Regions from separate parts of the Sporosarcina sp. P7 genome, predicted to be linked through region 2. Evidence: riboswitches for the same ligand, from Rfam matches in the RefSeq annotation. Region 2 holds a riboswitch; each other region holds the start of a gene.
The links. A riboswitch is a leader RNA that binds a small molecule or an ion and turns the genes downstream of it on or off. The one in region 2 is predicted to bind thiamine pyrophosphate.
Positions count from the first base shown of each region.

Region 1: another riboswitch for thiamine pyrophosphate. It lies ahead of CSV60_RS13880 (ABC transporter ATP-binding protein); the one in region 2 lies ahead of thiM (hydroxyethylthiazole kinase).
Region 3: another riboswitch for thiamine pyrophosphate. It lies ahead of CSV60_RS04825 (thiamine phosphate synthase); the one in region 2 lies ahead of thiM (hydroxyethylthiazole kinase).
Region 4: another riboswitch for thiamine pyrophosphate. It lies ahead of CSV60_RS07770 (ECF transporter S component); the one in region 2 lies ahead of thiM (hydroxyethylthiazole kinase).

Region 1 is NZ_PDZF01000017.1:5,944-8,145, forward strand. It holds gene CSV60_RS13870 (YhgE/Pip family protein) at 1-335, opposite strand, end outside; gene CSV60_RS13875 (TetR/AcrR family transcriptional regulator) at 375-944, opposite strand; TPP riboswitch at 1,105-1,202, shown strand; gene CSV60_RS13880 (ABC transporter ATP-binding protein) at 1,287-2,057, shown strand; gene CSV60_RS13885 (ABC transporter permease) at 2,054-2,202, shown strand, end outside.
Region 2 is NZ_PDZF01000001.1:290,419-292,620, forward strand. It holds gene CSV60_RS01595 (DUF3238 domain-containing protein) at 1-652, opposite strand, end outside; TPP riboswitch at 845-946, shown strand; gene thiM (hydroxyethylthiazole kinase) at 1,009-1,782, shown strand; gene thiD (bifunctional hydroxymethylpyrimidine kinase/phosphomethylpyrimidine kinase) at 1,799-2,202, shown strand, end outside.
Region 3 is NZ_PDZF01000003.1:116,819-119,020, forward strand. It holds gene CSV60_RS04815 (thiazole synthase) at 1-304, opposite strand, end outside; gene thiS (sulfur carrier protein ThiS) at 301-504, opposite strand; gene CSV60_RS04825 (thiamine phosphate synthase) at 491-1,090, opposite strand; TPP riboswitch at 1,161-1,269, opposite strand; gene CSV60_RS04830 (Crp/Fnr family transcriptional regulator) at 1,327-2,016, opposite strand; gene CSV60_RS04835 (heavy metal translocating P-type ATPase) at 1,994-2,202, opposite strand, start outside.
Region 4 is NZ_PDZF01000006.1:86,112-88,313, reverse strand. It holds gene CSV60_RS07775 (ABC transporter ATP-binding protein) at 1-440, opposite strand, end outside; gene CSV60_RS07770 (ECF transporter S component) at 462-1,031, opposite strand; TPP riboswitch at 1,113-1,224, opposite strand; gene CSV60_RS07765 (exonuclease domain-containing protein) at 1,412-1,984, shown strand.

The DNA of each region.
Region 1 (2,202 bases), on a different contig from region 2:
ATGATGATCGCAGCATAGTAATCACCGTGTTTCACGCCTTTTAACGCTTCATCTTTCGTTACAAACTGCCAGCCAAGATCGTCGTTCTTAGTCAGCGAGACGAGGACTTCATCCCCGACATTGAATTCCTTATCCTCGATTTTCGCACCTACGTCTTCACTGACGATCGCGACTTCTACGCCTTTCGTATTGGAGTAGGGATCCCACGAGGCGAGGATGTTCATCCAAGCATAAAGGGAAGGTAGAAACGCAATGGCCGCAATGACAATGAGCGCAGCTTTATTCTTGAAGATATTCCGGAGATCCCGTCTGACTATGAACCGAATTTTATTCATCTAGTATAAACCCTCACTCTATATTCCGTCATGCGCACGTCATACTAACAAACTGGAGAAAATTGTATGGTTCAACACGTCCGTGATTTGCTTCTCCGTCAGCTGGTCATCGTGCGTTTTCGACCAATCGTTAACTAGTGCTACATATGATTTGAATAAAAGATATGCAATTAACTCGCTATCACATGGCTTCAATTCACCTTTTGCGATACCGCGATCAATCTTTCCAGCAATGAAATTCACTATTTCCTTCTCAATAGTAGTTAACACATCTCCTACAGCAGGTGTGCGCAACTCTTTCTCTTCTTCTATCAGTTTAATGAATAACTGATGCGTCTCGCGAAATTTCAGCAACTGCATAATACGCGCATGGGCATTCTCTTGAAAAGACGCTCCTTCTATCGCTGTCCGTTCAGAAATATCTTTCATTTCTTCAACCATTTTCCACACAATCGAATGAAATAATTCCTCTTTGTTTGAGAAAAACGTATAGATTGTACCCTTCCCTACATTCGCAATCTTCGCTACCTGATCCATCGTCGTCGCTTTATAGCCAAACATCGAAAATGATTTTTCAGCCGCCAATATGATTTCTTCTCTGCGATCCATGATGACACTCCCTTTAAAAGTGACCGAAATACCATTCCGGTCTGTTAGTCATTATATTACATAGATGACCAATTAAATGCAAGAGGTTTGCGGATTGTTACTAGAATAATTACTAAATTGAAGTTGACTACTTTACTAGACTATGTAACGATAAGAGTTGGATAAACACTAGGGGTGCTTTTGCTGAGAAAGGCGTTCGCCTTAACCCTTGAACCTGCACTAGATAATGCTAGCGGAGGGAAGTGGACATATGACGGATTTTGTCCGTACTATGCAACCGCTTCGCACAGAGAAGTGGTTTTTTTGTGTGAATTTTTTGAAGAAATGAGAAGTGGTAAGAATATGGTGAATAAAGTTTTAGAGTTTATGAATGTCTCTTTTCATTATCAAGCAACGAAAGCTTCGAAACCAACTGTTATTTTCGATCAAGTTAACTGGCACGTTAAAGAAGGCGAATTCGTTAGCATCATTGGACCAAGCGGGTATGGTAAAAGCACGTTATTCCGACTCATCACCGGCCTTGAGAACCCTGACAGTGGGAAGATTTCATTGAACGGAGAAGTGGCAACGAAGCGGTTAGGCAAAGTCGGCTATATGCCGCAGCAAGACTTACTCATGCCATGGCGAACGATTCTAGAAAATGTTCAATTACCAGTAGAACTTCAAGGACATAAACCTTCTTCCGATGAAATCATCCAGTTACTCGCTGACTTCGGACTAGTTGGAGAAGAAAACGCCTACCCTGGAAACTTATCCGGTGGGATGCGACAACGTGTTTCCTTTTTGCGAACGATCCTGACTGGCTCAAATATTTTATTATTGGACGAGCCATTCAGCGCACTCGATGCGATCACGCGGCTGACGATGCAAGAGTGGTTGATCGATCAATGGCAGAAACTCGATAAAACCATTGTCTTCATCACACATGATATCGACGAAGCCTTATTTCTATCCGATCGCATCTTTGTACTTGCTGAAAAGCCGGTGCAGACAATTCGCGAAGTCGTCGTGCCTCTCAGCCGACCACGCACGACGCGGGACTTGGCACGACCCGAACTGATGGAACTGAAAGAGCAACTGATTAGCGAGCTTCGTTCGGAGGCGCGGCTATGAAGAAGATGACTTCGTATAGTTGGTCGATACTTTTCGTCGCAATCGTACTTAGCGTATGGGAAATCGCAGCACGTCTTTACGACAAAAGCTTCCTCTTCCCGTCCCCTTCAGCAATTCTGATCAGATTATGGGAGCTGAAAACGGA
Region 2 (2,202 bases):
TCCATTGCTTCACTTCATTTAACTTTTTCCTGTCAGCCACTGGAATGAGTAATCGATCCCGTTGCTTTACTCGCACGGAAAATGTATAGACTTCTTCTGTTGGTTTATTATTAGGATCCGGAGGCATAATCACTTCATACACTTTTGATGCGATTGATTTACTGACATTCATTTTCTGATTGCTATCAATTAATGGGCGTGTTGCCACGACACTATATACTACCGCCTCAGAAGAACTTGTCTCGCGATCAATAAAACGATTATCCGTAATTGTCTCGATGTATTGTCCATTCCGGAAAACATCAAACTTCTCTACATCCTTAATCCACTCCCATGACAGAGCAATTTGTGATGGGGCGGCAATCGTTGTGATCACCAAGCGTTGTAAAGGATGTTCATCTTCCTGTACTTCTGTCAGAGGTGATGTCTGGATAACAATTACATCTCGAACCCGTCCTTCCTCCACTCGTTCCACTGTATATTGAAAAGGATATGACGGATCTAGCTCCCCATCCGTAAACTTTGGAGCCGTTCCTTCATATACTTGTCGGTCATTTTTATAGACACGATAATAACCACCTGTGTCACTCCACGTGAATGATATATCATCCAATGAATGATTCATCTGTTGAATTTCGAATAATTTCTCCATTTGCGATCTGCTCCCTTTTATCTATTTCATCTGAAACAGTTATACGCCTTCAGATAATTATGTAACATTCAGCATATCGTTATACCTTTTCATCTATGCACAATCACTCATTTCCAATTACTTTGATCCTATAATGCCAGTATTATTTTAACCTTTTTCATGTATATGATATAATCAGCCTGTCTAATACATAGCCACCACTAGGGGCGCCTTTTATTGGCTGAGATGCAATTACGCAAACCCTTTGAACCTGATCTAGTACATACTAGCGGAGGAAAGTGGGTAGTTTTCATACCCAACCGCCCACCTATGCATGGGCTTTTTGTATATATACCTTTTTAAGGAGGAAAAGAAACATGCAGCTTATTCAAGAACTTCGTCAAAAGCAACCGCTCGTTCATTGCATGACAAACTTTGTAGTCGCGAATTTCCAGGCAAATGGGTTACTTGCAATAGGCGCTTCTCCCGTTATGGCGGATGCAGTGGAGGAGGCAGAAGACATTGCAAAAATTGCCGCTTGCAGTATTTTAAATATTGGTACATTGAAGCAACAAACAGTAGACGCAATGATTTTGGCGGGAAAAAGTGCCCGCGCAGCAGGAAAACCTGTAGTACTAGATCCAGTTGGTGCAGGTGCTACGGCTTTTCGTAAAGCTAGCGTTCTAAAAGTGCTGGACGAGGTAGATATCACACTGATCCGCTGTAATACAGGGGAACTTGCTGCGATTGCAGATGTTCCATGGGCCGCTAAGGGTGTTGACGCAGGAGAAGGTTCTGCCGACATCGTTAGTATAGCGAAAAAGACTGCCCTTAAGTACAACTGTCTCGTGGCGGTTTCAGGCGAAGTCGATTTAGTCACGGACGGCCATTCCACATTATCCATTACGGGCGGCCACCCGATGATGACCACCATAACCGGCACGGGTTGTTTACTCAGTTCTGTCACGGGTGCATTTCTCTCCGTAGGAATGGAACATCCCTTGGAAGCCGTAGCAGATGCACTTTCATTTTATAAACGGGCTGGTGAACAAACTGCAAAAGTTTCACGTGGTCCTGGCGACTTTGCTGTAAACTTCTTAAATACCTTATATACATTGGATAACGAACGGAAAACAATTTCAGTATACTAGACAGGAGGTTTTTCGATTGACAGTACAAGTAGCATTGACCATTGCGGGTTCAGATAGCGGAGGAGGCGCAGGAATTCAGGCCGACTTAAAGACGTTTCAGGAGCTAGGTGTATACGGCACTTCTGCCATAACTGCAGTGACTGCTCAGAACACACACGGTGTTCACAGTGTTTATCCAATACAGACAGATGGAGTAATAGCACAAATTCGTGCAGTACTTGATGATTTTGATGTAAAAGCATGTAAAACTGGGATGCTGTTTTCGGCGGAAATCATTACTGAAGTAGCTGCGCTATTAAAGGAATACCCTCCGTTTCCTTTAGTCATTGACCCTGTCATGATTGCAAAGGGAGGACAGGCTTTATTGCAGCAACAGGCGATTGAAGCATTAAAAGAGCATTTACTACCGCTAGCTACCAT
Region 3 (2,202 bases), on a different contig from region 2:
TAATTTCAACTTTCACCATGTCACAAAGTCCTGATGCTTTTGCGAGACGTGCGATATGTACGGCTTCTTCTGCTGTACTTGCACCTGCAGTATTTGGAAGTAATGTATAGCGAGTTAAATCCAATTGCTCTAGAAAATTGGGCTGTGACGCTTCAAAAATATCCATGCGTCGTACTGCGAACGTAAGGATTTCTGCTTCTGATACTGCAACTGCCTGCTTTTGTATTTCAAATGAAGGATATTTCCCTGTACCTAGTAATAACCGCGAAGAGAATTCTTTATCTGCAATTTTTAACATCTTCATCCGCCTCCTACAAAATGTATAATTTCAATTTGGTCCCGATCCATAATCGGTGCGTCATAGTGATCTTTTTGCAAAACCTCTTTGTTTTTCTCCACAATTAAAATACGATCACCCAATCCCAAGTGCTCAAGTAGCTGTTGAATCGTTGCTACTTCCGGAACGACCGAATAGGATTTCCCGTTCAGATCAATCTTTTTCATTATTAGACACGCCTCCTATTCTATAACTTTGTAAGATTTTTAGTGAACGCATAGGGGATAATACAGCCACGCCTGCTACGCTGTTTCGCTGTAAATCAGGCAAGTGATGCGGCTGAATTCCACCGATTGCATACACGGGAATCGAACTATACTTTGCGATAGAAAATAATTCTTCCGTGCCGCGCGCTGGTAGGCCGGGCTTTGACTTCGTCTCGAAAACATGCCCGTACAAGAGCCAATCTGCTCCTTCTGCCATCGCTTCCTTTGCTTCTTTAACTGAATGAATCGAGCACCCGAATTGTAGCTTGGGAAATTTCCGATGTGCATCCTGTAAAGACATGCCATAGCTAGTCAGCTGTACTTTCGTGAGATTCAGCCTGCTTGCTACGTCTGGTCTGGCATGTATAATGAGCTTTTCGAGTGGAAATCCACTATTCGCAAGACGCGTAATCAAATCTGTCAGTTGTTCGTCTGTCTTGGACTTCTCCCGCAAAATAATAGCATCTAGAAAATGTGCAGTCTGCTGCAAGTGGAGAGTCAGTTCATCAATCGAAAGACAGTCGTCGGTCACGCCAAGTAACTTCATTCATTCCCCTCCAATAGAAAAAACCACTTCCCGAATCGGAAAGTGGTGGATGTGTCGACAGAAATATATACGGAACGACTCGCCACTTCCCTCCGCAGATGCTAATCTGTTCAGGTAATAAGGGTTTCAGAGCCACACTCTTTTCTCAGTCCTTGTGAAGGATTCCCCTAATGGTCAAAATATTAAGTTTTCAGAACTAGCGTATCATGTATGAAGTAGAATGAAAAGAGTTTCTTTTATAATAGTAATAAAGCATCCAAATCGAGAATATCCACCGTTTTCATGCTGGACTGGCGAATCCAGCCGGACTCCTCGAATGCGCTAAGTTTTCGACTAATCGTTTCAGGTGTCGTCCCGAGGTGGGAGGCGAGGTCTTTGCGACTCATCGGCAATTCGACTTTCAATTGTTGTTGTTCTTCAGATAAGTCAGCTAGATACATGGCGATACGCGTTTCTGCTGCTTCCATACCGATCCGCGCCGCTCGTTGTTCTGTTCGAGCGAGGCGAGAGGAGAACTCCTCTAACATCTTTAATGAGATCGCAGGATGCTTTTGTAGAAGTTGTTGCATTTGATCACGTTGAATAATACATAATTCCACGGGTTCAAGTGTTTCTGCGTAGGCGTCATGAGGTTTGGCGTTGAATAACGACAGCTCACCCGTGAAATCTCCCGGTTCTAAAATTCGTACGAGTTGCTCTTTGCCGTTTTCTGAAAGGCGGTATACTTTGATTCGTCCTTTATGCAAAATATATAAACCTTCGGAGCAGTCGCCTTCATTGTAAATAATTTTTCCACGTGGATGCGAAGTGTTTCGCGCGAGTCCTACCACGTGTTTCATCTGTTCATTTTCCAAATGATTGAACAGCGGAACGAGCGATACACACATATTTTGATCCGTCGTATTATTGTGGGGCTGTTGACTCATTCACTTTCACCTCGCTTATATTTCGATTGGCTGGTTTGTCACTAGTATAGCGTATTAATCGAATGGCGTTCAATATAACCAGAAGTACACTTACTTCATGAATGAGCATTCCGGATGCTAGGAACACTTTACCTAACAGTACACCGGCCAACAGGAGGAAGACTGTGCCTACCGCAAAGAATGTGT
Region 4 (2,202 bases), on a different contig from region 2:
AAAACAGAAGCCAATGCCAACCGTTGTTTCATACCTTGAGACATTTCATTGATGGGCGTGTGGGCATCTATCAAGTGCAAGTCTACACGCTTCAACACCTCCTCAATAAGAGGTGCCATTTCTTCACGTGGCACCTGAAGATTCTCTAAAACGAATGCGAGTTCTTCATCGACGTAGGTCATACAGAACTGTGTATCTGGGTCTTGGAAAACGAACCCCCACGAGTCTGGTAACTGAATGCTTGTTGCTTTCATTGGCAGTTCGATAGAGTTCGGGATAATGCCACTCAGTACTTGAAGTAAAGTGGATTTCCCACAACCGCTAGGACCGAGCATGAGAACTTTTTCACCGGACTGAACAGAAAAGGAGAGGTCCTTAAAGACCAAAGCATCTTCTCCAGGAAACTTCAGTCGTAAATCGGTAACGCTGATGTTATTCATAGTTGGATCATACCTCCGCTTTTACTGATCAAGCATCGTATATTCTTTCTTATCGACGGGGCGAATTAGCGATGTCACACCTGTTGCTTCTAGCGCTTTTACAATAAACACAGCGAAAATACCTGTGAAGATGAATGCGCTGATTGCACGTAATCCGTATTTCACAATGAGTGCCCATGTTTCGAGTGCTGCGTAACCATAAATCAAATCAAGTCCGAAACTTGCAAGACATGACGCGACTCCTGCTAACCCTGCAATTAAAATAGAATAGCGTCGATAACGGAATGCAGCGAACAATAATTCAGCAGCAAGTCCTTGTGCGAATCCATACATCAATACTTCAATACCATGGCCGGCAAATGAAGACAAGGAAGCCCCTGCAATACTTGCGATGAATGCAGTACCGGGCTTTCGTAATAATAGGAAGGCAAACGGTCCCACCATGAACCACATACCGTAAAGCAGTTGACGTGCAACAGGCATGATCGGTTTGACGACAGTGTATAAATCATCCCAAAACTTCATGAGCACGCCAAATACAACGCCGATCATGATGGTGATCAATAAATCGGTAAACTTTAACTTTTTCAAACTCTTCCACTCCTCGTTATTTTTTATACAAAAAAGCCGTCTGAAGAGCAGACGGCCGAGGAAGGAAAGAGATTCCTGTATAATTCCATCGATCACGCTCTCTACGCTGGCATTACCCAGATCAGATTAACGGTCAGCAGAGGATTCATCTGCTATCTCAGCCTGATTCTCTCAAGCACCCGGACGGACAATCATGTAAGCAATTCTAGTATACAGCACGTTGAATTGTGTGGCAACTTATGAAATTACTAGACGTTCAATTAAATGCTGACAGTTCAAGTGGAACATATTGTATTGAAATCCTGATATACTAAAAGGATCAAACTGTTCATAATTATATTCTCGATATCATGCAAATAGAGTGTAAAAGGAGTTTTCACATGACAAAACATATAGCATTTATTGACGTGGAGACAACAGGCATGCGTGCCGAGACGAGTGAAGTAATCGAGTTAGGGGTTATGCTGGGAGAGTATGAAGATAATCGTATTGTTCGAGTGGCAGATGAGTATTGCGAGTTTCAAGAACCGTTCTATTCTATCTCCCCGATCATTACCCAGCTCACTGGCATTACCGATCAGATGGTCAGAGGGAAGTCGCTTGATATGGATAGAATACTAAAAATACTAGATCAAGCAGACGGTATAGTAGCACATAACGCATCATTTGATAGGGGCTTCGTTAGTCGACTATTACCTGAAACGCTCGACATGGACTGGTATTGCTCCGTTAGACAAATCAAATGGAAAAATTATGGATTTGAAAACGGCAAACTACAACAATTGCTGAGAGCGCACCGAATTCAAGTGCATAACGCCCATAGAGCGCTCGATGATGCGAAGAATCTAGCTGTGTTGCTGAACTCATCCAATCCCAACTTGGCGGATGATACATTCATCTCGTATTTGATGAATAAAGCCCCAATGAAGAAACCAGCAAAATCAAGATTTTAACTACTAGAAAGACCAGTCATCATGGGATGACTGGTCTTTTCCTTTTCGATACGACTCTTGGGTTACTGCGGCCATGTGGTTTCTATGCTACTACTATATTTAGTTGCGCGTCATGTCATTGATACAAAAAAATACAAAAATCTACTGTCCATGGAATAGTTTATCTAGATAAAAGGGTATGGTAAATAGAAGTATGTGACTTACTAAATAACTGAAAG